2 regions of the Hahella chejuensis KCTC 2396 genome follow, and region 2 is predicted to be linked to the other one. Evidence: predicted binding sites of a transcription regulator. Region 2 holds the regulator's gene; the other holds the start of a gene.

Region 1 (15,514 bases), 280 kb from region 2:
CTACGGCGCCCTGGCCCTGCAAGACGTAGAAAGCGTCCACAACCCGCTACGCTTCCAAGGTCAGTATTACGATGAAGAAACCGGCTTCCATTACAACCGCCACCGGTACTATGATCCCCAAAGCGGTCGCTTCATCAACCAGGACCCCATCGGCCTCCTGGGCGGCGCCAATGCATACCAGTATGCGCCGAATCCGGTGGGATGGGTTGACCCGTTTGGGTTGACGGCGAAGCCGGGAGATTGTCCTCCGACTTCCCCTGCACTCAAGGACAGTGTTTACAGTGCTGAGAATATCGCACAGCGTGCAGCTGAATTTAACTATCTGCGTGAGTTGGATATAAAAAATAACGCCATGTTATCAGCTCAACAAAGGGCTAAGCTGATCATGGAAGATATAGCGCAAATGCCTGCGCTAAAATCAATCATTGCAAAAGTCAAAGAAATGGACCCTAGCGCCAAAGTTGGCTTTAGAGGAAGTATGACCACAGGCATGAAAGGACCACACAAGCTTGGTCAAGCGAAGCAGAGAGTAAAATTCGATGAAAGCGTTGCTTTCAAAAATGATAAACCCTATACAGATGAGCAGGGTTGGGATGTCGACTTTTTTGTTGTTAGTGACAAACTAAAGCAACATGCCAACATCCCTTGGCAGGGGCTAAGGTTTATTGCTTCAGAAGAGCTAACTTCAAATATAAATGAGTTAGAGAGTCAACTAAAAACCAGATACCCGAAAGGACAAGAATTGAAAAATAAAAAATACAAAAACACAAATGAAGACCCAACTGGAATAAAAGGTAAGGAAGAGGTGGACTTTAGGATCTGGAGCAATGATGAAATTGAAAACAAAATTAAAGAAGGCGACTCACCAGTTTTCTTTGAAAACTAACTAATTTACGTATTATGAGGAAGAAAATGAAAGCAGAAGGCTTCATGGGAATAATTGGAATAAAACCAATATTTGATATTTATGAGACTTGCAATATTTTAAAAAAAATATTCGACTTTATAGAATTTACAGAAATGGACCGCGACGATACAATATCCTTCATAGCTCGTAACGATGAGTTTTATATTGCTTTATATGGAGCCACTAAGGAAGCATCAGAGGGAACATATAGCTTTTGCTACAATAGTTATTCTAGTCGTCTCATTCCAGGCGAAATTCTAGAAAATGTTAGTATTGAAGAGCTTTCAATTCACAAAATATCTAACAGGTACGACATATCATCTCATTTGGCAAAATACCTATCAGAACATTCAACGCTTATTGCATTTAGTTGATTATAATCACCTTTCACTAATACAAGTGATCGATATTCGCCTAGAATGAAAATTTTGTCACTACCACTTCGATTACCTGCCCCTAGAAGATGACAAGAAAGAAAGCGCCCTAGACTGATCCGTGCTACAGCGCCTGTGGGATGTTGGTGCTCCAGATCATGAAAGAGCCCACAACCCGCTACGCTTCCAAGGGCAGTATTACGACGAAGAAACCGGCTTCCATTACAACCGCCACCGGTACTATGATCCCCAAAGCGGCCGCTTCATCAACCAAGCCCCCATCGGCCTCCTGGGCGGCGCCAATGCCTACCAATATGCGCCAAATCCGGTGGGATGGGTTGATCCGTTTGGGTTGACGGCAAAAAAAGAAAGCCCTAAGAGGCAATTTGATGCAATCGCTGCTACGAGCATGGATGTTCTCAACTATCCTGCTCGCACTCCAGCAGCACTGGCTGCCGCTGATAAAGTAATAGAAATGATGGATAAGGCACAAATAGGCAGAAAAAAGGAGAGAATGATAGGAGCTATCGTTCATAAGGACGGAACTGTAAGCGTTGCAATTTCAGGGAACCCAGAACAAGTAGACTTGATCAAAAATAGATTGGAAGCCGCGGGTGAGAAATTGCCCGAAGGATACCGTTGGGCGCCAAGCTCTGTTGATACCAGTGGGTTACGTATAGTCAATACTCCGACAGGAGAGCACTTTGCAGGTGGGCAAACTTGTGCAGAGCCCAAAGTATTCCAGAGCGGACATGACTCACCTGCTGTGGGTATTGGTATTGTTTCGCGCGCAAATAAGACGGGCAAACATAGCGCTGGAGTAAATGGTAGAACTGATATTGCAAACCCTTGCCTGAGTTGTGACGACCCGATTAATAGGGCAAAAATCATTAAAGGTAATACAGGAAATGGCTCATGATTACCGATTGGCTGACATATATAACTCGCTTTGATCCTGCTTTTAGGGAACACATCAAAGGGGCGTCATCAAGTCGTATTCTTCACCTTGAGAGGCTTCTCGGTTTTGAGCTTCCCGGTGAATACAAAGATTTTCTTAATCTGTTAGGTGACGACAGCTATAATTTGGACTTAATCTATAATGGAACAACGAACCTAGAGGATATTATCGACTTTTACGAGCAACCCATCGAGCCAGGGGACGAAGAACTATTCTCAGAATATTTTGTTATTGGTCTCGGCCCTCCTCCAACCGAGATGCTATTGATAGCTAAAAATGAAAACCCCGGATCTATAACACTAGGAGAGCCTCCTGGAATAATATCGCACGCATCTTCATTAGAAAATTTGTTGTACCACAAAGTATTTACTCGATTTGAGATCGGCAGTAAGAAATTTAGATCTGCATCGATATCACAAGAATCTATTAAACAAGAGATGTTAATAAATTGGGCTAGTTCTGAAAATTTTTATATAGAAGAGTTTTCCGATAAGATGAATATCTGTGTAACTAAAAACAATACAGCAGCATTATTGGGGACTCCTCCTTCTCAATCAACCCATAAAACATGGGTTCTCATTGGGTCAGATGATCGTGACTATGTTAAATATCTTGAGAAATCACTTGAGAAGTCATTTAAATTGAGAATGGACCAATCATGCTAGGCTTGGCAAACCTCGGGGAGATCAATAAGCCAAATCAAGACGCTTGGCTTCTTCAGTTAAAAAAGCTAAAGAAAAAGCGTTAGAGATTGGTAAAGAGCCATTTGACATTGAAGGACTAAGAAAATATTGGGTCTCTCTATACGAAAAGCACTTTTCAAATGAGATAAATGATAAGGAAATCGCCCAGCAGAATCGCTGAAGTTGTAAAATAACTATATATAGTAGACATCAGAGCATAATGTATATGGCAACCAGCCATCCTCTCCAAAAACACTTTCCAACGAGTCTTGCGATTTTTACTCGGGTATTCGGCTTCGGAGAAAGTCATTTATTCAATGAAAGTACTCCTTCTGAGAGGCTCACCGCATATAACTTTAATCAGAGACTCCTTAAGCTCTCAGATAGAGAAAGACTTGAGCAAATATGAAAGTCATATAAAAACGGACAAGAAAATGGCAAGTAAAGACGTAAGAATACCTGAAATGTACTTAAGGAAGATTGAAGCCGCAATTGGCTCCACCATCGACCCAAGCGAGGAGAGTATGTTTTCAAGCTTTCAAGAAGTTGATGAAATAACGAAGTCACGAGCCAGGGATATTTACTACAATCTGGATGAATTGAGAGCTGAAAGTTATCTTAAGTATGTACTATCAGAGAAGCTCGACCGCAGTCATATCTTTTCATTTTTAATAGACGTAATAATTGGCGGTATGGATCTGGACGAATGGGCCAGGGAGGAACTAAGCTCTTCGAGCCGCGATTGATAGAGATAAAAGTGTTCAAAAATCCATATTAACCAAGTCATGCTTTGGCCAAGTTTTATTGGACGTAATAACAATGGAAGAAAATCAAATAGAAGCCAGCATAATCACAGACAGCACCAATGGAATTCTAAGCATCACTGTCATTTTTAGTAACATAGGAGAAACAAGCTACTTCCTGGACAAAAAGCTTACCTTCCATAATGGCATATACACAATTTCATGCTTGTCATTAAATGCAGAAGGAAAAGAGATAAAAAGAAGGATAAATATAAAAGTAAAGCCGTCTTCGTTTCCTGATGACTATATAGAAATCAAGCCTCATAGTTCATACAGGGGTAGCCTTGTTCTAAATGAGTACTTCAACCTACCTGAGTCCGGAAGCATTTCGATACAGTACCAGGCTTCGGCCAGAAACCCTGTAACAGGGGATATTGACGTCATTAATTCAGCCATAACAGAAATAGAAATTGGAGACTAAGGCATCTCTGATGCAGCGAGTATTATCATTCAGTCACTAAGAGTGATCTGAAATACTCCATATAAACCATTCCAAAAACTATCCCCCTGCACTACTCCGCCTATGAAAATCCCAGATTTCCACCATCACGCATACTGCCCAGAGATGCACAGAGACTCAAACGTTCGGACGATTGGCTGGTTGGGGGATTCTGTTCCGAGTATTGGACCCAATCCTGATTTCGTGTTGGAGATTCTGCAGCATTTCCGGCAATGTCATTTTGCCCATGATGGGGAGTTGGGCAAACATGCGTGTGAGATGTGTGATGCTGACGAGAGGTTTCATGGGGAGTTCTGGGTTGAGATAGGCGATATTCGTTATGTTCTGCCTTTGGCGGCTTTTCATTATATAAACGTCCATGACTACCAATTGCCTGCTCAGTTTGTAGAGGATTTACTCCTGCACTGGCGCTCCGAGGCGTCGTTATCCTGCCGGGATGGAAGTTGCGCTGCGAGAAGTAAGGACAGAAAGGGCTTTGAATGGCGTAGTGAGGTCAGTTGTATTCCCCGGGGGCCTGTGAAAAAGTGGTGGCGATTCTGGCTCCAATAATTTTGTGATACGGATAGCACTCAGCAGCTCAGGGTATTCGCCTTCTATTCACTGCTTACAACAGGACACCGATATGACATTACCAAAGGAGCTAATTCCGCTCTTCGCACTGGTCGCCGCCTCTTCTCTATCTCTCGCGTCCGATAAGGCCCCGGGTTGGGTGACGGAGGGTCCTTACGTAGTGGAGAAGGCGTTCTCTTTCGAACTCCCTCTGGAGGTTCTGGCCAACAAGTTATTTGTTGAAGTCGAAGTTGGCGGCGCTCCCCGGCGTTTTGTTTTTGACACGGGTTCGCCATCGATGATGAGCGCGAAGCTTGCGAAGGAGTTAGGCCTTAAAGTCATCGACAAGCGTAAAGGAAGAGATTCTCACGGGGCGATTGTCGAAAGTGAGATTGTGCAGGCGGATTTGAATGTTGGGGGGACGGTTTTTCATAAAACGCCGCTCTTTGTAGCGGATTTTCCAAAGACGGCGCAGTGCTTGTTTGATGGCGTACTCGGCTCCGAAGTGCTGCCGCTCTGCGCCTGGCAGATCGACTTGTCCTCCTCCGTGCTGCGTTGTCATTCCGAGTTATCGAAGCTCGACCATCTTGATAAAGCCAAAAAGCAGACTCTGTATGATTTTGGTTATCCGCATGCGCCGATATTCGATATTCAGTTCGCGGACAAGGCCAAAAGCAAGGCAATGTTTGATACCGGTTCGCCAGAGTATCTGGCGGTTTCTCCTCCTGATTTTGAGGGCGCAAAGCACAACGGCGGCGTTGGCGACAGCCTTTCGGGCTCAGGCTCCCTTGGCGCTTCCCTTGGCGGCGTCGCGCCGAATAAAGAGCAACTGCAGATGCAGCTCAAAACTCTATCCATCGGTAACGTTGAGATGGGGAAAGTCGGCGCCTTGTTGCGAGAGTCGCCGCCCAGCCTGATCGGCGCATCTGTACTGGAGCACTTCATCGTCACCCTTGATTCACGATCTTCCTCTGCTTACTTTCTCCCGTATCGCGACGGGCCTTTCTCGCGCTCGACCTATGGCTTTTCTCTGAACTTTGAAGAGTCTCCGACGGTCTCCCTGATTTGGGACGACTCCCCCGCTAAAGCGGCTGGCTTACGCGTCGGCCACCGCATCGCGTCTATTAACGGAGAGCCGGCCACCACCTCTTGCGAAGGCATTCGCAGCGCCATGCGCGCGATGTCGGAAGGCGACGTCATTGAGCTCACGTGGGAGGGCGGCGCGGCCAAGCTGAACAGGGAAAGAACGTTAACGGACTAATACCCGTTAACGTTCGAATGCGGAAGCAATGACGAAGCGCTGCTTTCCGTACTCCGTTCAGTAATACAAAAACAGCTTCAGGTCATCAAAGTACACGTCGTTGTCGTTACCGGCTTTGCGCACGCCTCCCATGCTGATGCGCAGGGTGCGGGCGCCGCTGGGGAGCTGGCCTGAGACTTGGCGGGCTTCCCAGGATTGCGAGCTGTTGCTGGTGAGCACGTCATCTCCCGCCCATTCCAATTCGGCGCCGCTGGCGTCCAGGGCGGTCAGTTGCAGACGGGGTTCATCAGCGCCGCTCCAGGTGGAGAGCATGGCGCTGAATTCCGCGTAGGCGTGGCCAGCGTCTATTTCCGTGGCGTAGGCGGAGACATCAATTTCCTGTATGACCTGCTCCTCGCAGCAGTCGGAAGGCGCACCTTTGCCAAAGCCGCGTCCAGCGAAATAATAGGTTCCTTCAGCGGGCCCAAAGCCGCCGTTGTCGTTAGCGGTGATGGCGTTCATCATGCCTTTTTGCAGATCCCAGCCACTCATGTCCCCTGCTTCCCCGTCGCCATTGACGATCAGATTATCGGTGCGGGTTCCGGCGATATCGAAGCTGGCGACGTCGCTCCAGGCCGACCAGTTCATATGCTCGTCGCGCACCCTGGCGCGCCAATGCCAGGTAGTCCCCGGGCGCAGCGCCAGTTCTGGACGGCTCTGACCGGCGTAAGCGTCATAGCTGGAGGTATGCGAGTTCTGTTCGTCGTAACGTTTATTCCAGCGGTAATAGTCATCGCCGCCCACGCGTACAGGACCGGCGTTCAGCATGTCGCTCAGCTTCAGGTTGAAGATATCCGCATCCGCCTGGGTATCGATGGCGACATAGCCGCTTTCATAATTGCCCTCGACCTCATCGGCGGGACCGTAATAAAGGTTTTGGCGACGCGTGCGATTCCCCCAGATGTCGAAGACCGCTCCGTCAAACTCAGCGCTTTCCGACACCTGCCAGTGCACCGCGCGCACCGCTTCCGGCATGGCCACCTGCACGCCCAGCTCAACGGCGCTGGCGTCCTGCTCACCGGTTCCCGCCGTCACCAGCGGCAGATTGATATTGTCTTCGACGGAGAAGGTGAGGCTGTCCACCACAGCGAATTCCGTATCGCCATCAAAGCCGCCTTTCTTGCGCTCCAGCGTCATCGTCGGCGCGTCACCGAAATGGAAGGTCAGCAGGTTGTAGCCGAACTCGCTGCGGCTGATCTCGAAGGTGTCGTAGTCGCGGATCTGCATGGCCTGATGGTCCGCGTCGTCCAGCGGTTCGATGTAGCCGGAGGCGCTGGCGGCGTTGAGCCACAGGTGATTCACATCCCGGGACTGACCACGGGAATAAGCGTGCGTGTGCCCGAAGAGATGCCCGGTCACTGCGCCGGTGCGAGCGCTGTATTGCTCCAGCTCCGCCACCATTTCGCAACTGCCGATGCTCTCTCCGACGTTCCACATTTCCGACAGACAACCGTGATGGAACATCCCCAATACAAAGTGTTTGCCCTGCACTTCCGCATCATTCAGGGTCTCTTTCAGCCACTGACGCTGCACCGCCAGCGTATCCCGATTAAAAGCGCCATGGGCGCCGGAAATGGAATAGCTGTCCAGGCCGACCAGTCGTAAGTCCAGATAATCCAGGTAGTACCACTTGTCTTCGTAGCCAATCGAGCCGTTTTCCGGCGGCGCCATGTAGCTGCGATACAGCCTCAGCTCGGCGTCGCTGTAATAATCGTGATTGCCGGGCACGGTCACCAGCGGCACATAGGGCGTGATGGCGGCGAGGCTGCCGAACAACTGCTCGCGCCAGTGCTGGCGATTGCCGCCCACCTGCACCACATCGCCGGAGATCGTGATGGCGGCGATATTTTCCGCGCAGGTCTGCGGTTGCGCCGCGTCGCATTCATGTTGCAGAAAGCCCTGATTCACCACATTGGTGAGCACTTTGGCGTACTCGTCCCGATCCAACTGGGTGTCGCTCAACGCGATGATGCGCGCCTGCTCCACCCCATCCCCCGCCTGGGGCCAGGTTTTAAAAGCGTAACGCGGCGTCGCACGCTGTTCTCCCAGCACCTTGGTGACCACATAGTACTCATACAAGGTATTGGAGCTGAGCTGATGTATCGGCGCCTTGCGCACCAGGCCGTCAAGGGAATGGGACTCCGCGCTGACGCGGGTGAACTCGCCCTTGCCGTCGAAGGGGCGCACCCATATTTCCGCATTGCTCTCTGCGGTTTCGAACATGACCGTCATCTGATCAGACGCCGGCGCCTGTAAATAGGGCTGCACAATAAAGTCCGGCGCGGTGGCGCTCGTGGGAGGCTCGACATCGGAGCCGGGGGGATCGGTGGGGTCCTGGTCGCCGGAACAACCGGCCAGAGCGAATGCGAGACCGCAGGCCAACCAAGCAAGTCGTTTATGAAGCATGAGATATTCCTTGTATTGTATTAATCCGACAGCCAAATTGCGTCCGTCTATTTGTCTGAAGCGACAGGGCCTGCGCATGTCAGCCCTTGTCGCCCACGGCTTGTCGCTGCGCAGGCGCATCCAGGCGCCTGGTTATTAACAGGTCCATATCAGAGCCATGCTAATAACTGGCGAATCATCTGGTTCGGACCAAGATAAAGTTGGAATATTTCATTGGAATTTCCATAAAATTTCATAAACAAGGCAGTTTTATTACTACTGGTACGAACCAGATTGTCATATTTATGTCACGCCGATTCGCTGTAATGCGCTAAAGCCAACACCGGACGCGGGACCGCGCCGGACAAGTCGTAAGGAATGTATCGTGAATCAGGCCGCCGCCTATCTGTCTCTCGCCGCCAAACTACAACAGCGCATTGTCAACGGTGAGCTGCCCGCGGGCAGTAAACTTCCCTCGGAGCGCGCCCTGTGCGGCCAGTTCGAGGTCTCCCGCGTCAGCGCCCGCGATGCTCTGCATGCGCTGGAGTCGCAAGGGTTGATCTATCGTTTGAATCGTATGGGCTGGTTCGTGGCGCCGCCGGTGTTTATCTACGATCCCACCCGCAGCAGCAGTATTCAGGAAGAAGCGATCTCCCAGCATCGGGCGCTGACCACAGAATTACTCAGCGCCGCACAGGAGACGCCACCGATTCAGGTCAGCAAAGCGCTGAAACAGGCGCCGACGCAGAGCGCCGTTGTCGTCACCCGTCGCCGCGCAGTGGATCAGCGCTGGGTATTGCTGGAAATCTGCTACTTTAGGGAATCCGCCTTCCCCGATCTGCTCTCCCATGATCTGGCCAAGTCCCTCACTGCGCTGGTGCGGGAGCAATACGGCTACCGGGCCAGAGAGCTGGACGTCAGCATCTCCTCCTCTCCACTCAGCCCCAGCCACGCGCAACACCTGCAGGTGCGGGAAGGCTGCCCCTCCCTGAAGCTGGAGCGACAGGTGAAAGTCGCCGGAGAACCTATCGCGCTGGAACGGGAATTCTGGCTGCATGACGCCATTGAAATGCGAGTGAAAGGACAAGGTAGCTGAAAGCATGCGCGAAGACGCCGATGTAAGATTTATCCCTCTCAAGACAAACCAACTCAGCGAGGCGTTCGCCGCGTACAAAGCGGGACTCTATACGTCCATCGACACCGCATTCGGATGGGATGAAGACTATCAAACCCAGCGCTTCCATCGCAGCTACGCCGTGGAGGATCTTTATTGGATCTTCAGAGCCGACAACCGGGTCGGCCTGATCTGCTATCGGTTGCTTGAGGACGCGTTGCATCTGCATTTGGCGTTGATCTTTAAGGAAGCGCAAAGGCAGGGACTGGGTTCGCAGGTGATGGAGCAACTGCGCCGCCTGACGCAGGACAACAATCGTCCCGTCACCCTGTCCAGCTTTAAAAGCAATCCTGACGCCGTACGTTTTTACCAACGCCACGGCTACCGGATCACCGGGGAAGACGCACATTTTTTCGAGCTGACGCGTGACTGCAATCAGCGCGACTAGCCAGGGTTCTCCGCATACCAGCGTTTCACGGAGGCGGCGATTTTTTCCAGGGGTAACACGTCATCGGCGGCGTTGAGTTTCACCGCCGCGCCGGGCATACCCCACACCACGCTGGAGGCTTCATCCTGGGCGATGGTGTAGGCGCCGGCTTCATGCAGACGCAGCAGTCCAGCGGCGCCGTCTTTGCCCATGCCTGTCAGCAGTGCCGCCATGGCGTTGGCGCCGGCGGCGCTGACAATAGAGTCGAACAGCACATCCACGCTGGGACGATGACGATTCACCGGCGGCGCTTCGCTGAGCCGGCACACATACTTGGCTCCGGTGCGCACCACTTCGAGGTGATATTCGCCGGGAGCGATATACACCCGTCCCATGGTGATAGGGGCGTTGTCGTAGGCCTCCTCCACCTTCATAGGCAGACGCCGGTCCAGGCGTTCCGCAAAGGAGCGTGAGAAGGCGCCGGGAATATGCTGGGCGATGACGATGCCCGGCAGATCCATGTTCAACCCGTCCAACAGATCGCGAATGGCGTCCAGCCCGCCGGTGGAAGCGCCGACGGCGATCAGCTTATCCGTGGTGGCGAAAACCGGTTGCGGCCTCTCGCCGACGGCGGCTTTTTGGTGCTGCGTCTGCAAACGCTGTTGCTTGAGCAGCAATTTATCGTGGGGGATGCGCGCGGCGGTAATGACTTTATCAATAATTTCCTGCGCCTTTTCTTCGATGCCCTCGCGCAGATCGATCTTGGGTTTGGCGATGAAATCCACCGCGCCGTATTCCAGCGCATCCAGGGTCACAGCGGCGCCCTGTTCGGTCAGACTGGAAATCATCACCACCGGCATGGGACGCAGGCGCATCAGATTGCGCAGGAAGGTGAGCCCGTCCATGCGCGGCATTTCCACATCCAGGGTGATGACGTCTGGACTGAGCGCCTTGATTTTATCCCGCGCCTGATAAGGGTCGCCGGCGGTATCCACCACTTCCAGACAGGGCGATTGATTAAGTATTTCCACCAGAATTTTGCGCATCAACGCAGAATCATCCACCACCAGGACTTTGTATACCTTCCCCGCTCCGCTGCTCATAATGTTCCTCGCCATCATTCGTTCCAATGCGCCGGAAACCTCTACCCCGGTCAGAACAGGTCCACATCTCCCGCTACCTTGGTGTGGCTTAACTCGTCCATATAATGCTCTTCACGCTGGATCACCGTGTCGTTGTGCAAAGATTTCAGACGCTTCATCATGACTTTGCCGTTGGTGGGGTCATACAAAATCTTACGTGGGTAATCGCCGCCGACGTCTTCTGATGCGATCTTGAAACCATCCACTTCCAGATAACGGCGCACAAACTCGATATTCTTGTCTCCTACGCTGCTCATGCCGCGGATCACATTGGCGCCACCGAATATTTTCACTTCCAGCGTGCTGCGCTTGCCGGTAAGTTTCATGACGTCATTGATCAGATGCTCCATGGCGTAGTTGCCGTAGCGGAACGCGTCGCTGAGGATATCCATGCGGCCGCCGCCGGCGTTTTGCGGCAGCATAAAGTGATTCATACCGCCGATGCCGGAAGCCGGATCGCGCACGCAGGCGGAGATGCAGGAACCCAGCACAGTGCCAATCAATTCCTGCTGGTTGGTGACGTAATACTCCCCGGGCATGATCTTGGCCATAAAACGGCCCTGGTTCTGCACCCAGAAGCGGTTGACACTCTGGAACCATGGCAGACTCAGCGGCGGCGGTTGCGGTTTTTTCTGAGCGGAATTCACGCTAAGTCACCTTCTGATAGATGGTTTGCCCCAGGGAGACGAATTCACTGGACACCCCATGCAGGGATTCAGAGTGCCCCATGATCAGGTAGCCTGTGTCCACCAGGCTGTCCGCATAGCGGGCAATGAGTTTCTGTTTGGTTTCGCGATCGAAATAGATCACTACGTTACGACAAAAAATCACATGGAATTTGTGCTGGAAAGAGAATGGCTTAATCAGGTTTACCTGTATGAATTCGATATTCTTCTGCAGCTCCGAAGATACCCGCGCCATGCCTGCGTTGGTCCCCTTGCCGCGTAATAACCAGCGTTTCTTGACCGGCGTGGGAATCGATTCGACGCGCTCCAGGGGATAAACGCCGCGCTGTGCTTTACCCAGCACCTCAGTGTCGATGTCGGACGCAGTGATCCGCCAGCTCATCTTGGAGCCCTCTGTGGCCTCCGCCAGGGTCATGGCGATAGAGTAGGTTTCCTCTCCTGTAGAACAGCCCGCGGACCACACTCGAAACTCCTTGACGCCGGCACTGGCGTATTCCGGAACGACTTTATCGCGCAAAAACACAAAGTGATGGTTTTCCCGGAAAAAGGACGTGAGGTTGGTGGTCAACGCATTGATAAAATGGGTGAACTCTTCGTCCTTATGCCGCTCCAGGTAGGCCACGTACTGATCGAAGTTGCTCAGCTTCAGAGCGCGCACCCGCTTGGCCAGACGTGAGTAGAACATTTCATACTTGTTGTTCTGCACCACAATCCCGGTATGGTCATAGCTCAGCGCGCTGAGCTTAGCGAAATGCTCCTGGGTGAAGTTAAATTCCCGCGTCCGTTCGCTGGTATGCAGCTTATCATTCATAAGCCGCCTTCCTTCAATCCGCCAGCCCAGGCAGTTGCGCCTGCAGTGACAGCAAGCGCACTACCTGCTTCATGTAGTCCGACGCTTCCAGCCAGTCGATGCCGCCGCCATGGCTGAGCTGTCGTTTTTGCACCGCCAGCAGCAGTTGCAGCGCCGCCGCGTCCATGACTTCCACCTCCGCGCCATCGAACTTGATGCGTTGCGTCGCAGGCGCGTTATTCACTTGTTCGTATACTTTCTCCACCGAGCTGATGGAAAAAGCGCCCGGCAACTTGATTGCGCCGGCCTTAATAGCTTCATGCTGTTCACTCATTCCTTGCTCCAGGATTCCATCTGGGTGAATGTTTCCGGATCGAGTAGTTTATCCACATCGATCAGCACCACCATGCCTTCATTGCGGTTAACGACGCCAGTGAGATAGCGGGTATCGAGCTTGGACCCCAGTTGCGGACGCGCCTTGATATCCTTTTCCGCCACATCCATGACGTCCGCCACCCGATCCACCACCATGCCCATGGTGTGATGCTCCGCTCCGTCGGCCTTGTCCAACTCCACGGAGACGATGATCACCACCGTCTCACGGTCGTAATCCGCCTTGGGCAGCGCGAAGCGCACCCGCAGATCGACGATGGGCACGATACCGCCGCGAAAGTCGATGACGCCCTTGATGTACTTGGGCACATTGGGGATTTCCCGTGGTTTGTTCCAGCCCCGAATCTCCCTCACGCGCAGGATATCAAGCCCATAGGACTCCTCTCCCAGCCAGAAGGTCAGAAATTGCAGGTTATTGTCCGCGCTCTGCTGCGCATTCTGTCGCTTATCCATCAGAACACTTCCCAATCCTCATCCCCAGACTCCGCCTTGGACGCGGGTTTGGATGCTGGTTTAGACGCCTTTCCGGCTACGGGTTCAGGCGCCGCTTTCACTCGCGACGCCGCTTTGGGCGCGCTCACAGCAGCGCCCTGACCGCCATCGACTTTAAAGAACGACATTAACTGCACCATCTGCTCAACACTATCCAGGGAAGACTCCGCTGAGGACGCAGTTTCTTCCGCCAGCGCCGCGTTTTGCTGGGTAATTTCATCCAGCTCCATGACCGCTTTGTTGACCTGCGCCAGCCCTGAACTTTGTTCCTCCGTCGCCGCCGCGATATCGGAAATTAAATCGCTGACTTTCTTCACATGCAGGATGATTTCATCCAGGTTCTTGCCGGACTCATCCACCAGCTTCGAACCCGCCTGCACTTTCTTCACACTGTCTTCGATGAGATCCTTAATCTCCCGCGCGGAGGTCGCGCTACGCTGGGCCAGATTACGCACTTCCGTCGCCACTACCGCAAACCCCCGTCCCTGGTCGCCAGCGCGGGCCGCCTCCACTGAGGCGTTCAGCGCCAGCAGGTTGGTCTGGAACGCGATGTCGTCGATCACCCCGATAATTTCCGCAATTTTGCGGCTGGCTTCATTGATCTCGCCCATGGACGCCACTGTGCGCTTGGTGACTTCGCCCCCGGTGGCGGCGGCGTCTCTGGCGAGGTTGGACAACTGATCCGCCTGACGGGCGTTATCCGCCGTGTTGCGCACATTGCTGGATAGTTCTTCGATGCTGGAGGCGGTTTCCTCCAGGCTGGAGCTTTGCTTTTCGGTGCGCTCCGAGAGTTGGTTATTGCCGCTGGAGATTTCCTGGTTAGACGAACGCACACTGTCGCTGCTGTCGATCAGCTGACGCATAATGCTGTCCAGACGCTCCATACTGGAGTTGGCGGCCTGCGCCAGATCGTCATAGCCGCCCTGGTAATCATCACGCATGCGCCCTTGCAGTTCACCTTCCGCCAACCGCTGCATGACTTCTCGAATATCCTCCAGCACCAGATCGATCACGCCAACCAGTTCATTCAGGCCTTCCGCCAGCGTGCGCACAAAGCCTTCTTTGCCTTCCAGACCAATACGCTTCTTGAGATCTCCAAGCTTGGCCTTCTCGACCATTTCCTGCACTTCGCGTTCAATAGCCATTTGCGAACTGATGTCGCTCCACTGCACTACGAAGCCAAGGATGGCGCCCTGTTTGTCGCGGATCGTCCCCGCCGTCAGATCAAAGTAGGCGTCGCCCAGTTGCAATCGGGCGTCATGAGGCTTGTTGAGCTGCGTCAGCAGGCGACGCTGATGCTCGGGATTTTTGTGAAACACATCGATGCACTCGCCGATCAGGTTGTCGGCGTTGAACTGCGGTAAACGTTTACGAATCTCCGGCTCCGCATTCTTCAATGCCTGCGTCACAGCTGGGTTCATGTATGTGATTTTGAACTCTTCGTCGGCCACCATCAGCCCCACGCTGGCGGTCTCTATGGCTTGCTGAAGGCGCGACATGCGCACCATCTGGGCCTGATCCCGCGTTCTTTGCTCACGCAACATATTGCGCATCGCCAACAGACGCCCGTATATCCCTGGACGCTCCTCCATGGCTTCATCCAGACGCCCTTCAGAGACTGCGCCAGCAATGTTTTGTAACTCGAGAGGCTCTCCGCCAAGCACGTTAAACAGCCATTTACGAAAGCGCCAGATACCAAACGCCCCGCCAAACAAACCCGCCAGCACCACCGCCAGGACAATGGTAAAGGTGCGATTCAATTCAGCATGGTTCGTCTCGCCAATGCTGGTAGTGCGGCCTTCAATCAGTTCGCTCAGCGCGCCCAGCTTTTCCTCCAACACCTCAAACGATTCTTGAAATTTCAACGCGTTAGTTTCAACACTGGTGAGTGTTGGGCTGCCCAGAACCGCTTTTGCCGTAGAGAAATAATGCTCAACATCCGGTTTGACGTTTTCCAGCGCCTCCCCCACCGCCGTTGAAATACTTGATTTCAGAATCACCTCGATATCACTACGCATGGCCGACTCATGCTCGACAAAGTCATTCCGGGC
Region 2 (15,514 bases):
AGAGGATGCATTGGCTCCAGTGGTTGTCTGTATGCCCGCTATGGGCGTGCGAGCCAGCTTCTATGCGCCTTTGGCGGAGGCGCTGTCCGCGCGCGGCCTGCACTGCGCAACGGCGGACCTGCGCGGACATGGCGGCAGCTCAGTGCGCGCATCCCGGCGCACTAATTTCGGTTACTACGAAATGATTCAGTATGACTGGCCGGCAGTGTTGGACTGTGTGAGGCTTCATTTACCGGATTCACCGATCTGGCTGCTTGGCCACAGTCTGGGCGGTCAACTGAGCGCCCTTTACATGGCGGAGCAGCCGGGGTCCGTAGCAGGCCTGATTTTACTGGCTTCCTGTAATGTCTATTACAAAGGTTACGCCAAACCTTTGAGGACTCTCGTCAGCACGCAATTTCTTCGCGGCGTCAGCGAAGTACTGGGTTATTTGCCAGGGGATCGCATTGGTTTCGCAGGGCGGGAGGCGCGTCGCCTTATTCGCGATTGGGCGCGTAATGCTCGCACTGGTGATTATTACCCGGAGCGCAGCCCTATTAATTATGAGCGTCTTTTGGAGGCGGTCACCAAGCCTGTGCTGGCGATTTCATTCGAGTCCGATGAACTGGCTCCGGCTGAAGCCGTAGCGAACTTGTATTGCAAAATGCCTTCAGCGGAGGTAACGCATTGGCGTCTGACGAATGCGGATTTTGGCGGCGCCTGCGTTGGGCACTTCAATTGGATCAAACACTCCGAGAACTTGGCGCAGCGTTTAGGCGGTTGGCTGAATGAGCGTAATGCCTTACACCCTGAGTCGACGTTGACGGCCCCGCAGGAAAGCTAACAGGGTAAGCCCGCGCCTTACCCTGTCCATAGCTTGAAAAGGCAGGCCTAGACTTTGAGTTTGTCCGTATAGGGCGGCCAGCCCAGAGGTTTCCCCGCCAGCACATGGAGGTGAATATGGAAAACGGTTTGGCCTGCGCTTTCGTTACAGTTCATCACCACCCGGTAGCCGTCGTCGGCGAACCCTTTTTCTTTGGCGATTTTGGCGGCGGCGATGTACAAGTGGCCCACTAACTCCCGGTCTTGTTCTTCAATATCGTTGATCGTGGCGATGGACTTTTTGGGAATGACCAGAAAGTGCACCGGCGCCTGGGGGTTGATATCGTTGAACGCCAGACAGAATTCATCCTCGTAGATAATATCGGCGGGGATTTCCCGTTTGATGATTTTGCTGAAAATCGTTTCAGACATGGTCTTGCATCCTTTGGCTGGGTTACTTGTTGAGATGTTAATAATCAGACGCATGGATGCGCCTGCGCGGCGGCTAGCCGCGGGAGACAGTGCCTGACATGGGCAGGCGCTGTCGTTGCGGACAAATAGAAGGAAGCTATTTGTCCGCCTGATTAATAACGCGTCAGCGGACGTTCCGCCTCGGCGCCATTCAGTCCCATTGCATAGGCGACGACCTTGCGCTTCGCCGGTCCCAACAAGCCAGCGAGGCCAAGACCAAGGTTGCGCGCCAACTTCACAGGGGCCAGATTGTTGCTGAAGGCGTAATAAAAACCATCCATCAGCGTCATCATTTTAAGATTCTCTCCCCGGCGCAATCGTTCATACTGGCGGAGCGTCTCAAGGTCTCCAATGTCCGGGCCACGTTCAGCGGCTTGCCGAATGACTTCCGCAAGGGCGGCGGCGTCCTGAAAACCCAGGTTTACTCCCTGTCCCGCCAGAGGATTTATCGTATGCGCTGCGTCTCCCGCCAGCGCGACGCCCTTCGCCACATAGTGTTGGGCGTGCCGTTTCACCAGTGGGAATGAGCCTTTGCCGAGCACATGGAGCAGCTCCGGTAACTGCCGGGGAAACTCTTTGCGCAGAGCACGGAGAAAATCGTCTTGAGAGAGTTGTTGTAAAGCCTTTAACTTGGCGGGCTGGTCGTACCAGACCAGTGAGGCGTAGGCGACGCCGTCAATGGCGCACAAAGGCAAAAACGCCAGTGGCCCATGGGGCCGGAACGCCTGCCAGGTAATGTCCTGAGGCTCTCCTGCTATGGCTACGCTGATCACCAGGGCATGCTGCTCATAGGCGTCGCTGAGCAGCCCAAGCTGCGCTTGCTCCCGAACCATGGAGGAGCCTCCGTCTGCGCCGACGATCAGGCGTCCGCGCAGTATGCTCTGATCGTCCAGCGTGACTTCGGGAAACGTTTCGCGAAAGTTGATGGCGCGAATGCGTCGCCCGCTGATTAGCGTTGTGTTTTCCGCTTGCTCGACCACGCGCAGCAGGGCTAATTGAATGACCCGGTTCTCAACGATATGACCGAGATGAGTGTGGCCGACCTGACGAGAATCGAACTCTGTTTTATTCACCACTGACGAAAGCCGCTCGCCAAGGGGATTACCCAGCTTTTCCCAAACAGCCAGGCGCTGATAGGGGTGGGCGCGCATCTGCAGCACGCGCTCCCAGGCGCCAAGTTGGGTCAGGAATTTCTCGCTGGCGAAGTTGATGGCGGATACTCGCAGGTCCGGCGTCTCGTCAGGGTTGAAAGGGACGGGCGGCTCCCTCTCAATAACCGCGATTCTTAACACCGTGTTCTTTAACGCCGCGGCGATGGCTGCGCCGACCATACCTCCACCGACGATAATAACGTCATAGTCAGGGGTGTCGCTGGGTTGGGAAGAAGCCTTGTCTGTCATAGTAGTATCAATGCGTTGCGGGCGGCTGGATAAGCCGGGAGCCTAATGATAGAGGAAGTGGGAAGGGGACTGCAAAGCCTCGGCGCCTGCGTTGGAGACCTTATTCGTCCGCCATGGAAGGGGGCGTATGGGTAAGGATATCCAATGGACTCTCGGCTATGCCGTAGCGTCGGTATATGGTCGCCACCCATCCGCTTTGCAAAAGCTCCGCCAGGGCGGCGTTGAAGTCGGCGACGATGACTTCGGCGTTGTCCAGGTTGCGACGCACCCCCATATGCAAGGGGCGATGCACCAGGGGGAGAGGCAGTATTTTCAGGCTTTCGCTAAGCCTTTCATCATGGTTGATGAGGTTTTGTAGAATTCTGACATCCTCTACGGTCAGATCCAGACGCCCGACAGCCGTCATGTTGAGGGCGCTCTCCGTTGTGTTGACTGTGACCTTGTTCAGTGATGTAGAGAAATCAAACGGACTCCAAAAGCGGGCGCCTTGGCGCACGCCAATGCGGGCGCTGGTAAGATCGCTCAGGCGCGAAGGTTTGAATGTGCTTTCTGTCGGTGTGGCGAAGCCAATGACGTTGACATAATAAGGGGAAGAAAAGACAAAGACTTCTTCTCTTTCCAGGGTCCACCAAAGCCCAATCATGACATCGACTTCTCTGAATTCCGCTGCGCGCAACAGACGTGGCCAGGGCAAAATCTTAATTTGCACTGGATAGCCTGCTTTATGGAAGGCGGATTCCACGATTTCCGTGGCCAGGCCGCGGTGAGGCTGGTCTTCATCCAAGTAGGGCGGCCAGGGAGGACCGCCCAGGACCAGAGTCGGTTTCTCCGCGTTGGCGAAGCCCGCATGCAGCCATAACGCCGCCAGCGCTAGCGTCAGATATTTATATATCGGCAACGCTGCCGGAGTACGCTGGCGAATATTGAAGGCTCCAGGTGTCAGGCGTGCCTGTGGGCGCGTTTGCGGCCTTGTCGCACACGTTGTAGCGGTGGACTGTTAGGCTGAACGAACCCTTCATTCATGATCAGTGGCCGCGCTAATTCGACATACGCGCTCATGGACATGCGCAGAATCTCACTGTGAGTGCCCGCGCTGAAGGCGATTTCTTCATTATTGCGCAGATGCTCGTCCATATAGACGGACATGCCGTACAGATTGCCGAAAGGAGGGATAGCGCCGACTTCACATTCCGCAAAATGGTCTTTGAAGTCTTCTTCGTCCGCCAATTCTATAAAATCCGTACCCATCGCACGCATGAAGCGGTCCCAGCGAATGCGCGATGTGGCGGGCATAACCGCCATCGCGAACTTGCCGTCCATCATGACAATCACGGTTTTTGCGAGCATCTTCCCGCAGATATGCGCGGACTGAGCAATCTCCTGGGCGGTATAAGCGGGGGAGTGCTGTATCGACACATACCGGACTTGGTGTCCATCGAGGAAGTTCTTCAGAGATTGTACAGGCATAAGCCACCTCCAGCCTGGATAAGAAACATTCGCTCTTATTAATTAAGATAGCCTATTAAGTTGCGATTGCAGCAAACAGAGGGACTGAAAGTTGGGAACTGGGTAACGGAAGGGAAAAAATTAAAGGGGAACCTGAGTTCCCCTTAATTGGATTTATCTGGCGAACGAGCCGTTATTGATTGGTTTTAACGGTCGCTTCCACGACGCCGACAACGCGACGGTTGGCGCTGCGGCCATCCGCTGTATTGTTGTCGCCGATTGGACGGGTTTCGCCATAGCCAACGCTGGAGATTCTCTCGCCAGCGATGCCGAAGCGCTCCACCACCATCTGACGCACAGCGCTGGCGCGCTTCTCGGACAGCTTCTGGTTGTAGGCGTCTTGGCCACGGTCGTCAGTGTGACCTTCCACAACGGCTTTAGTGTCTGGATACTGACGCATGAACTCCGCCAGTTTTTCCACTTCAGATACGAACTCATCTGTAATTGCGGCTGAGTTGGTCGGGAACGTCACGTTCAATGTAATGGTGACTGTTTCGCTCAGCTGGATGCGGCAGCCGCGGTTATCCACTTTGGCGCCATAAGGCGTGTCTGGGCATGCGTCCAGGCCGTCAGTGATGCCGTCGCGGTCGGTATCCAGCGGGCAGCCTCTGCTGTCGACTTTAGCGGCAGCTGGAGAGTTCGGGCACTGGTCTTTTTCATTCGGCACGCCGTCTGCGTCATCATCGCCGACAACTGGGCAGCCCGTAGCGTCTACGCGCGCACCGGCTTTGGTGTTGGGGCACTGATCCTTGTCATCAGTCACGCCGTCGCCGTCCGCGTCGCCGATCACCTCACATCCGCGAGCATCGACTGTGGCGCCGTAAGGCGTTCCAGGACAAGCGTCCTCATCGTCGTATACGCCGTCGCGGTCGCTATCTTTAGGCGCTGGCGCGGCGGAGGCGAACATGTAGGTGAAACCCAGGTTCAACATGGCGTCTTTCGTTTCGTCTTCATCGCCATATACGCCGCGGGCGTCAAAGCGCACGTCCATGGAGTCGCTGATAGCATGCTTGATGCCGGCGCCCAGATTGTACTGGGTTTCCTCGTCTTTGCCGCCGCCATCGTGTTTGAATCTATAATTGCCTGCGCCGCCGACTAGATATGGACGCCAAGCTTCGCCCTGGTTGAAGTGGTAGAGCGCATCCACGCGATAGAACACGCTATCGAGGTAGCCGGCGTTATGCTTGCGTTCCAGGTCCGCGGCTCCAATCAGGACTTCTGCGGAAATGGCAGGGGTGAAGTTGTATCCCAAACCTGCGGCTAAACTGGGATCGTCTTCGATTTGGCGCTCATGGTCGAAAAAGGTATAGCCGAGCAGGCCGGTGAAATAAGCGCCTTCTTCGCGACCGTCGGCGAACGCCGGCTGCGTGGAAGCAATAGCGCTCATCAGTAAAATGGATGGGAGTAGTTTTGCTTTCATTGCCACCTCTTTGTGTAATCTATACCCGGACCTTGTCGGCCCGGGGGAACTTTCCAAAATAAAACAGGGATTAAGGGAGTTATTGAGTTTCTTGATAAATGTGGACATCCCTTTGTGGGAACGGAATGGTGACGCCTTCTTCGTCGAAGCGTTTTTTCACATTCTCATGCATATCGAAATACAGCGGCCAATAGTCCGCAGTGGCGACCCAGGGACGCACAGCTAAATTGACGGAGCTGTCCGCCAGCGCCAATACGGCGATAACGGGAGCTGGGTCTTTCAATACGCGGGAGTCGGCTTCAAGCATTGATTTAATTATATTTTTCGCCTTGTCGATGTCGTCGCCGTAGCTGATGCCGAAAACCATGTCCACACGTCTGGTTGCTTCCGCTGCAATGTTGATCAAGGGGTTATTGGCCAGGTTGGAGTTGGGAATAATGACCCGGCGATTGTCCGGGGTCATCAAAATCGTCGTGAAGATCTGGATTTCCCTGACCGTACCGATATAGCCAGCTCCATCTATCACATCGCCAACCTTAAAAGGCTTGAACACCAGGATCATAATGCCGCTGGCGAAGTTCGACAGGTTGCCCTGTAGAGCCAGGCCTATAGCCAGACCGGCGGCGCCTAAAACAGCGATAAAGGAAGTCGTTTCAATGCCCACCATTTGCGCCACGCTGACCAGCAACATCGCCTTGAGGGCAACTGATGCAAGGCTGTGAACAAACTTGGTGAGTGTTGGATCAAACTTCTTCTGCAGGCGATCGTCAGTGAACTTGAGCGCCTTGCCGATCAGCCACATACCTACAATAAGAGTAATAATGGCGAGCAACAGTTGCGGCGCGTACTCCATCACCAATTCGACGCCCTTATCTAAATACTGATCTAGGTTCTCCATTGAGGACTCCTTAGCGGTTTTAGTTCTTATGCGTCAGCGCCCGCCACCTGGGATGGGTGGGGTTGGGTATTGCGTTGCAAAGGATGACGGCGAGCGCGCGGACATTGAAGCCAGACTTGCGCTAGTCTAGCAGAAGCCGGCGCTCTGCCAAGCGCTTTTACGCCAAGAATCCTGGCCTTAGCCGCGCAATAAGTGCATTTCCGTAGGCGTGACGAAAATCTGACGCAAATTCCAAGCTAGAGCTTACGAAAAGTTTTCATAACCGGATTCCCTCGATTTGGCGCTATTTGTGACATAATAGGCGCTATTTCCTGGAATTTTCGTCTTATTCGATAATCTACGTTCAGTAGCGGATTAACTTCTCATGTCGGACTTATTACTGCCTTTGCTGCAACGCACGTTGCCTCGCAGCGCTCTGCGGGTGGCTGCGCCACCGCTTATTCCTGAAGTTCGTCTGTATTTATTCGACCCTGCGGTGATGGAAGGGCCACTCTCTCATGATGAGGCCCAGGCCGTCGTCGCCGAACCGGCCTATTGGAGTTTTTGTTGGGCCAGCGGGCAGGTGTTGGCGCGATATATTCTCGATCATCCTGAGCTTGTAGCAGGTAAAACGGTGTGGGATATCGGAACAGGATCGGGTTTGGCGGCTATCGCTGCGGCGTTGGCTGGCGCGTCAGTTGTTCTGGCTTGTGATCTGGATTCGGCTGCGCAAGTCGCGGTGGGGGAGAATGCGGCGCTCAATGGCGTGCGGGTGAGGGTATGTGAGACGCTACCGACCGCCGACAATCCTGATGTGATCACTGCGGCGGATGTTCTCTATGATCGAGACAATCTGCAATGGTTGCCGGAATGGCGGGATAAAGCGTCTAAAGTGCTGTTAGCGGATTCGCGGGTGCGTAATCTGGCTGCGCCTGGATATGAGCTGAAGAAGACAGCATCCGGCAGAACGTTCCCTGATCTCAATGAGTTCGACGAGTTTAATGAAGTGAGAATTTACGAGAGCGGACGCCATATCCAAGACGAAAAAAAAGGCGACTAATCAGGTCGCCTCATTTGGAATAGGTTTTGGATTCCCATCCGCCGTTCCTTGGTAAAGCGCCATCCTGTGCGCCAACTTTGTCCTATTTTATTCCTGGATTAACTCCAAAAATTCCCTCAAGCATCATTCCTTATCCTTGCTTCCCTTCGCTTCCTGCGAAGAAACCATCCTGGCTGGATTCCATTTCCTTGTCTGCCTTGACGGTTGTAAATATACCTCGGGCCGAATGACGTTTTGGTGACAATCATCAAACGCGGGTGCGCCGCTTAACAAGGTCTGTTTATTAAAAGTTATATAAAACAATGTGTTATGAAATATCTCAGCAAGTGAATCCGTAATGATTACAGTAACTTCCGCTAATTTCCTACGTCTTTGTGAGATATCTCTTACAAACTTTTGGGCTGATTTCTTACTACTAATACATTAGTGCATTTTCTGTAGAAGCCTGCTTATTGAGGAAATTCTCCCCGGCGGCTTCAGTGGGAGACTTTGGGTGGACGGGCGGAGACCACCAGCCAGTTCGCCAGGAATACGCCCATCGCAATGCCGATAGTATTGGCCACAATATCTCCCAGGCTTCCATCCCGATAGGGAATCAAGCTTTGCAGGCCTTCAATGAGTAAGCCATAGCAAGTCATGGCGATAAAAACATGAAAGCCCCGGCTATTTTGGTGACTCCACATGGCCATCCCGCTCATTACGGCGAAGGAAAACGCATGTCGTATTTTATCGTTAACCGTTCCCAATGGTGTGTACTCATTGGGCGTGAGTGCGATGACGAGTCCTACCGCCATAAGTGCGTAGAAGGCGACGCGGGCGGGCCAATGCCCTCCAAGAAGGATCAAGCTTTTATATAATTGAGACAATCTGAACATGCGGAAGCGTTTCCCAGGCATCAAAACATGAAATTATATCTGTACGCCAACAAGCTGAGCATTACCATCTTGAGAGAAGGCAAATTGCCTTTACTTGGGCTGGCTGGCTTACACGACCCTTTTCTGATTCCAGAGCTTCCCGTGGCGGCGCCCCCTGTCAGAGATATCACACAAGCGGAGTTCGTGGCGGAAGTAAGGAGGCAATATGACGCCCTTCCAGAGGATCTGAGCAGTCTGGTCACGTTCGAGTACTATGTGCAGCAGGCCAAGCATAAGCGTAAAGAGATTGAAGCGATTTTATTGCAGGGCGCAGCGAGCGAACCCTTGTTTCTCAGTCCTCGGTTTTTGCTTTCGTTGGGCGTTCTCAGTCTGTTTGAATCTGTTGAGAGCGTTGCGCTTTGGCGGTTTCAGGGAGATCGCCACCGGGGCGTCGCATTACAGATAGATCCTGGCAAGGCGGGATTTTTGGAAGCGCATTATCAAGACTGCCCGCAGACGTTCAAAAAAGTCGAGTATTGTGATGAGAGGCCGCAAACCGGCGCATTCGGTTTTAGCCCTTTGTTCCAGCGCTCAACGGAGTTTTCCGGGGAGGGGGAGTGGCGCCTGTTGCGTCCGCTGGATACGGGACAGAAGCAAATACAATGGGATGGTGAGGCATTGTCCCTTTGTAAGTTTCCCTCCAACGCCATATCTGCGATCATGTTCGGCTGCGCTGTGGACCCTGAACTGCGGGATGCGTTGACGCAACTGCTTCAGGTGGATATGCGCTACCGTCATTTACAGACATTTCAAATGAAAATGAGCGCGTCCCGGTTTCGCTTGAGTGCGGAGCCTTTAAACTGAGCTTAACGGCGTTTCTCACTAATTTTTTGTATGAGGCAGAAAGGAAAAGAGCGTGAAATTATTCGCTAAAGGTTTTAACGACCTGCTGGAAGGGTTTCGCCTGATTCAGCATCCCAAACTGCGGGTCTTTGTCATTATCCCTTTGATTATCAATATATTGGTGTTTGTCGGCTTTATCTGGGGCATGAGCGCGTACTTCTCCGGTTGGGTGGACGCCATGGTCAGTTGGCTACCGGATTGGTTGTCTTTCTTGCGCTGGCTGGTATGGCTGGTCTTCGCCATTCTGGTGGGCGTACTGGTGTTTTATACCTTTGTGTTTGTGGCCACCCTGGTCGGCGCTCCTTTTTACGGCTTGCTGGCGGAACAGACGCAGAAGCTGCTGACCGGCAAAGAGGTGGATGAAGACACGCCCTGGAAGCAGGTGATCATGAATATTCCCGCCAGTGTTTGGCGTGAGATCAAGAAGCTTCTTTATTATCTTCCTCGTGCGCTGGGGTTATTATTGCTCAGCTTCATCCCTGTGGTGAACTTGGTGTCGCCGTTACTTTGGGCGGTATTCTCCTCCTGGATCATGGCGCTTGAGTTTGTGGACTACCCTGCGGATAACAACAAGCGCAAGATTGATGACGTGATTCGTTTCATGCGCGAGCGTCGCAGTCGGACGCTGGGCTTCGGTTTAGGCGTTTGGGGCAGTACTTTGATTCCTATCGTGAATTTGGTGTCCATGCAGGCGGCGGTCGCCGGCGGCGTTAAATTCTGGCTGGAAGAGCACGGTCAGTTACCTAAAGCGAACCCCGCTTCTGGCGCTGGAGTAGCGGTGAGGTGATCCTGCTGTGGCGGCGTGATAGCTACGCCGCCGCTTAAGTACTGAATAAAGTGGGAATTTTGTCAGACAGTGCTAGCCTTATAGTTATGTGATTAACGGAAAGTGTAGCTCTGACATGGCTTTAAAGGTGTTGGTGGTTGATGACGCGAGTTTCGTCCGTGATATGGTCAAGCGGGCGATGCGAACCTATTTTCCTCAGGTGACGGTGGAAGAAGCCATCAACGGGAAAAAAGCGCAGATCCTGATGAACAAGACGCACTATGACCTCATCCTGTGCGACTGGGAAATGCCGGAAATGTCAGGACTTGAGCTGTTGCAGTGGGCGCGTGGACAAGACGCCTACAAGAAAACGCCTTTCGTCATGGTGACCAGCCGGGGGGATCGTGGCCATGTGGTGGAGGCGGTGCAAAGCGGCGTTTCCGATTATCTGGGAAAGCCCTTCAGTCCTGAAATGCTGGCGCAGAAGGTCAATAAGCAACTGGCCGCCAAGCTTAAACGCGCTGCAGGTGAAAAGTCCTCTTCGGCCCGTCCGGGTTCTGATTCCGCTTCCGTATTGATGCAGGCGTCTGACAGCGCCAAGCAGGCCTCGGCGCCGGCCGTGACGCCAGGACCGTTTGCTGACAGCGCGGCCCTGTTGACTGGCGGCCCCACATCCCCTAAAAAATCAGCGCCGGACCCAACGTCAGGCAAGAAAGCGCTGGCGCAGATTCGTTTTGCTGAATTCAACCTGCCCTGCGTGATAAAAGCCATTACCCTGACGGAAGTGAAGGTCATCGCCAAGCGGGGGCAGAAGTTCCCGATGATCCTTGATCCTGCGGTAGTGGATATAGAAGTCGACGATGGCGAGACCCTGGAGCGGATCAACGGCTACGTGCATATGCTGCAGGCGGTGGAGAAGCGAGTGGATACCGACTTTATCAGCATTGTTATTCGGTTTGTGGATGAAGACCCGGATAAGATGGCGTCGTTATCCAAGTTTATCGCCAAATTCTAGACTTATTTAATCCCTCACGTCCTCGGCTTCCGCCAACGCTTCCGCAGACGCCATGCGGGTGCGCGGGAAGTGGCAGGTAAAAGTGCTGCCTGCGCCGATGTGGCTGGTGATTTCCAGCTCTCCGTCATGATTGATCAGGACATGTTTGACGATTGCGAGGCCCAGGCCTGTGCCGCCAGTGTCTGCGGCCCTTGAAGGGTCGGCGCGGTAAAAACGTTCCGTCAGTCTGGGGATGTGCAGGGGGTCAATGCCGATGCCGCTGTCCCTCACGGCGAAATGCACGCCTTTCTTATCCTCGAACCAGCGCACCCGAATTTCGCCATTGGGAGGTGTGTATTTCACCGCGTTCATAACGATGTTGGAAAAGGCGCTGTGTAGTTGCGTTTCGTTGCCGGTAAGCCCGGCTGCGCTCTCCAGACTCAACTCTATGCGATGGCCTTTTTCCTGACTCAGGGCGCGGGCGTCGTCGCAGATGGCGCGTAGCATGCTGTCCACATCCACCAGCGTGGCTTTGAAGTTGGAGCCGTCATTTTCAATGCGGGACAGCAGCAGTAAATCGTTGACCAGCGCTTCCATACGCTGCGCCTGCTGTTGCATTTGATTCATGGCGCGATTCCAGCGCGGAGGTAATTCGTCGGCATTATCGATGAGGGTTTCCAGATAGCCTGATATGACCGTCAATGGCGTGCGCAACTCATGTGATACGTTAGAGACGAAGTCTCGTCGCATCTCTTCCAGACGGTACAGGCGCGTCACGTCCTGCACCAATAGCAAACGATCGTCTTCTCCGAACAGTGTGATATGAAACTGTAACTTCAGGTTGGGATTATTGGGGGCGTTGAGGATCAACGGTTCCTGGTATTTCTTGGAAGCGAAGTAGCGTTTAAAAATGGGGGTGCGGATCAGGTTATAGATGAGCTGGCCGCGGTCAGTCGGGTACTTGAAGCCCAGCAGTTTCTCCGCGGATTGGTTCCACCAGTCCATAGCGCCCTCGCTGTTGGTCATGACGACGGCGTCTTTAAGGGCGTTGGTGGATTCCTGGATGCGGTCGATCATGGCTTGCAGCCGATCGCGGGAGCGATAGTGCTGAACCTGGAGGCGATGTATGCCATCGAACAGGTCTCCCCAGAGTCCGCGACTTTCGGGAGGGTCTTCCATTTTCGCCTGATACAGCCAGCGATGCATGCGAAACGCCTGGGTGAGCGTCCATCCCAGGTAGGCGGTAAGGCCGAACACTAGCGCCCAGGCCACTGAACCGATAATAAGGCCGACAATGATACAGCCCAGCAAACTGTAAACCAGTAGCCGTACATAATGACGCCAGTGATTGCGCATGCGTTTTATGAATACTTCTTTTGGAATTATTTATTATTTAAGACGGATCGCGGCGCTTATGGCGCTCGAGTCGAAAAGCGATAGCCCGTCCCACGCACGGTTTGAACCAAGTGATGATGACTGGGCTCCAGCGCCTTACGTAAACGTCGAATATGCACGTCCACCGTGCGTTCCTCCACGTAGACGTTGCCGCCCCAAACCTGATCCAAAAGCTGCCCGCGAGTATACACCCGTTCCTGATGCGTCATAAAGAACTGCAGGAGCTTGTATTCCGTGGGGCCCATGTTGAGCGCATCGCCCTTGGCGGTGACGCGGTGGCACACAGGATCGAGGCGCAGTCCTTCGACTTCAATGGGGGTTTCCATGCCTTGTACGGCGGTGCGGCGCAGCACTGCTTTCAGGCGCGCGACCAGTTCTCTGGGGGAGAATGGTTTGGTGATGTAATCGTCTGCGCCTACTTCCAAACCCTGGACTTTGTTGTCCTCTTCGGTTTTGGCGGTGAGCATGATGAGAGGGATTTCGGAGGTGTTCTGGTCGCGCTTCAATCTGCGTGCGAATTCAATGCCGCTGACGCCGGGAAGCATCCAGTCCAGCAGTATGAGGTCCGGCTTCTGATCTATGATCAATGCGTGCGCTTCCCGCGCGTCCCCTGCCTCCAGGTAGTCATAGTCGGCCATTTCCAGAGCGACTGCGATCATTTCCCGGATGGCGGGCTCATCGTCCACAATGAGAACTTGTTTGCTAGCCATGCAAAACACCTTTTTGAATACTCGATTGCCGAATTATTACAACGGCGTTTTGTTACAAGTATATGACAGGCGCTTAATTAATGTGATGGAAATGAGCCCGGCCGCTTATAGCCGGGCAAAGCGAAGCGGGGTAAGCCTAGGGGCGGAATAAAAACTCCAGAACCAAACCAAGGAAAACGGCGGCTCCGACCCAGTGATTGTTGAGGAACGCCTTGAAACAGTGCTGGGAGCTGCGGTCGCGAATCAAGTGTTGTTGATACACAAACAGCACGGCGACGATGATTAGAGACACCTGATAATAAACGCCCAGTTCGTGTTGCGCGCCAACCATGAACAGCACGCCCAGGGTCAATACCTGCAGGCCCGCCACGGCTGCGCGATCCGCCTCGCCAAATAGAATAGCCGTGGACTTGACCCCGATTTTGAGGTCGTCTTCCCGGTCCGCCATCGCGTACATGGTGTCGTAAGCGACGGTCCACACCACGGTCGCGGTATACAAGAGCCATGCTTGCTGTGGCACTGCGTCGAGTTCTGCGGCGAAAGCCATGGGGATGCCCCAGGCGAAGGCCGCGCCCAGTACGACCTGGGGCAGGTAAGTGTGGCGTTTCATGAAAGGGTAAGTGGAGGCCAGCGCCAGCGCTCCGGCTGAGAGGTAAATCGTCAAGGCGTTGGTGAACAGCACCAGGATAAAAGAAACGCCAACTAGAATGCCGAATAAGGTAAGCGCCTCTTTTTCCGTCACCTGGTTCTGCGCAAACGGACGGCCTTTTGTACGCTCGACGTGCATGTCTATACGGCGATCAGCGTAGTCGTTGATGACGCAGCCGGCGGAGCGCATCAGTAGCACGCCGAAAACGAAGATGAACAGGTTTTTGAGTGAGGGGGCTCCTTCTGACGCCAGCCATAGCGCCCACAGCGTCGGCCAAAGCAGCAGGTAAGTTCCGATAGGGCGGTTCAGTCGCGTGAGGCCGATATAAACAGGCAATCTTGCTTTGAATTGCTCCGCTACGGATGGAAGTGGACGCCCTTGGGATTTCATAGCCAAACAGAATCCTGATTTAGTGTGTGGTTTGAAACTGCGTTCAAGCTCAGCCGCCCAGCAACCTGTTTTCCGCCTGTTCAACCTGATCCGCCGAACCATGCAGAATCAGTGTATCGCCGGGCTGCAGAACAAAGTCGCCGGCAGGGTCGAAGAACTCCTCATCTCCGCGCCGAATACTGTCGACATTGCAGGCCGCCAGCTTCATCTGCGCCAGAGTGCGATGACAGCTGTAAGCGCCGTCCGGCAGCGTTAGCGCATGCAGTTTTTCCAGCGGCGTACCGTCAGCGCTGACCAACTGGGAGTTAATGCCCGGGTAATAACCATGCAGCATTTTGTAGCGGTTACGGCGCACTTCCTCAATCTGACGATGGATCTTCCTGGCCGGCGCGCCCATAAGAGTAAGCACTTGAGTCACCAACATCAAGCTGGCCTCCAGCGTCTCCGGCACGATCTCCGTGGCGCCTGCTTCCTGCAGCAAGGGCATCTTGGAGTCATCCGCGGTGCGCACCAGAATAGGCACTTTAGAGCCGGTGGAGCGCACCTTACGGATCACCGCCAGGCTTTTGTCCACATCCGCGTAAGTAATGATAATCAGTCGTGCTCTCTCCAGGCCCAGGGCCTTGAGGATATCCAATCGCTCGGAATCGCCAAAGTGGACTGGTTCGCCCGCGGCGGCCGCTTCTTTTACTCGCACCGGGTCTTTATCCACGGCGGTCATGGGCATGGCGCTACGGCGCATGAAACGGGCGACGGTTTGGCCAACGCGACCAAAACCGCATACGATGGCGTGTCCTTCCAGCTCGGAACAGGCGTCAGTCAGCGCTTCCACACGGGTCTGGGCTATGCCCTGGTCTTTATTGGACGGGAATCTGGCGCTGAGATGGCGAGCCAGATTCATCAGCCAGGGCGTCAGGGTGATGCTGAGAATGACCGTGGTGATCACTACTGCGCCGGCTTGCTTGGATATGAGTTGGAACTTTTCTCCCAGCGCAAACAGGGCGAAGCCAAACTCGCCGCCCTGAGCCAGATAAAGTCCTGTTTTCAGCGCGACGGCTCTGTCTTTCTGATGGCGATAGGCGAGGGCGCCGATCAGCGTCGCCTTGGCCAGCAGGAGCAGGGCGGTGATAAGTAAGATCCACGGCCAGTTGGCGAGCACTTCCTGAAAGTCGACGATCATACCCACGCTGATAAAGAACAGGCCCAGCAGAAGGTCGCGGAACGGACGGATATCCGCCTCGATCTGATGTTTATAATGGGTCTCCGACAGCATCATGCCGGCGATGAAAGCGCCCAGCGCCATGGATAAGCCAAAGCT

The links. The regulator PhoB, encoded in region 2, activates phosphate uptake and scavenging genes when phosphate is short. The targets are predictions, from matches to a motif close to TGTCATANNNNTGTCANA.
Region 1: the regulator PhoB is predicted to act here: its motif matches at 8,715-8,732, upstream of HCH_RS02125 (UTRA domain-containing protein).

What each region holds. Positions count from the first base shown of each region.
Region 1 covers NC_007645.1:469,294-484,807, reverse strand. Annotated here, with positions in the region: gene HCH_RS02170 (RHS repeat-associated core domain-containing protein) at 1-886, shown strand, start outside; gene HCH_RS02165 (hypothetical protein) at 913-1,281, shown strand; gene HCH_RS34960 (RHS repeat-associated core domain-containing protein) at 1,403-2,200, shown strand; gene HCH_RS02155 (SMI1/KNR4 family protein) at 2,197-2,904, shown strand; gene HCH_RS02150 (hypothetical protein) at 3,240-3,668, shown strand; gene HCH_RS02145 (hypothetical protein) at 3,742-4,146, shown strand; gene HCH_RS02135 (aspartyl protease family protein) at 4,808-5,995, shown strand; gene HCH_RS02130 (purple acid phosphatase family protein) at 6,053-8,440, opposite strand; gene HCH_RS02125 (UTRA domain-containing protein) at 8,805-9,515, shown strand; gene HCH_RS02120 (GNAT family N-acetyltransferase) at 9,520-9,981, shown strand; gene HCH_RS02115 (protein-glutamate methylesterase/protein-glutamine glutaminase) at 9,978-11,063, opposite strand; gene cheD (chemoreceptor glutamine deamidase CheD) at 11,114-11,749, opposite strand; gene HCH_RS02105 (CheR family methyltransferase) at 11,751-12,599, opposite strand; gene HCH_RS02100 (STAS domain-containing protein) at 12,613-12,912, opposite strand; gene HCH_RS02095 (chemotaxis protein CheW) at 12,909-13,424, opposite strand; gene HCH_RS02090 (methyl-accepting chemotaxis protein) at 13,424-15,514, opposite strand, start outside.
Region 2 covers NC_007645.1:753,716-769,229, forward strand. Annotated here, with positions in the region: gene HCH_RS03425 (alpha/beta hydrolase family protein) at 1-823, shown strand, start outside; gene HCH_RS03430 (histidine triad nucleotide-binding protein) at 871-1,233, opposite strand; gene HCH_RS03435 (FAD-dependent monooxygenase) at 1,386-2,672, opposite strand; gene HCH_RS03440 (substrate-binding periplasmic protein) at 2,773-3,570, opposite strand; gene HCH_RS03445 (aminoacyl-tRNA deacylase) at 3,612-4,139, opposite strand; gene HCH_RS03450 (OmpA family protein) at 4,312-5,598, opposite strand; gene HCH_RS03455 (mechanosensitive ion channel family protein) at 5,678-6,496, opposite strand; gene HCH_RS03460 (class I SAM-dependent methyltransferase) at 6,861-7,535, shown strand; gene HCH_RS32950 (VanZ family protein) at 8,012-8,410, opposite strand; gene HCH_RS03470 (DUF2971 domain-containing protein) at 8,438-9,253, shown strand; gene cysZ (sulfate transporter CysZ) at 9,306-10,079, shown strand; gene HCH_RS03480 (response regulator) at 10,195-11,073, shown strand; gene phoR (phosphate regulon sensor histidine kinase PhoR) at 11,080-12,408, opposite strand; gene phoB (phosphate regulon transcriptional regulator PhoB) at 12,465-13,157, opposite strand; gene ubiA (4-hydroxybenzoate octaprenyltransferase) at 13,294-14,196, opposite strand; gene HCH_RS03500 (monovalent cation:proton antiporter family protein) at 14,246-15,514, opposite strand, start outside.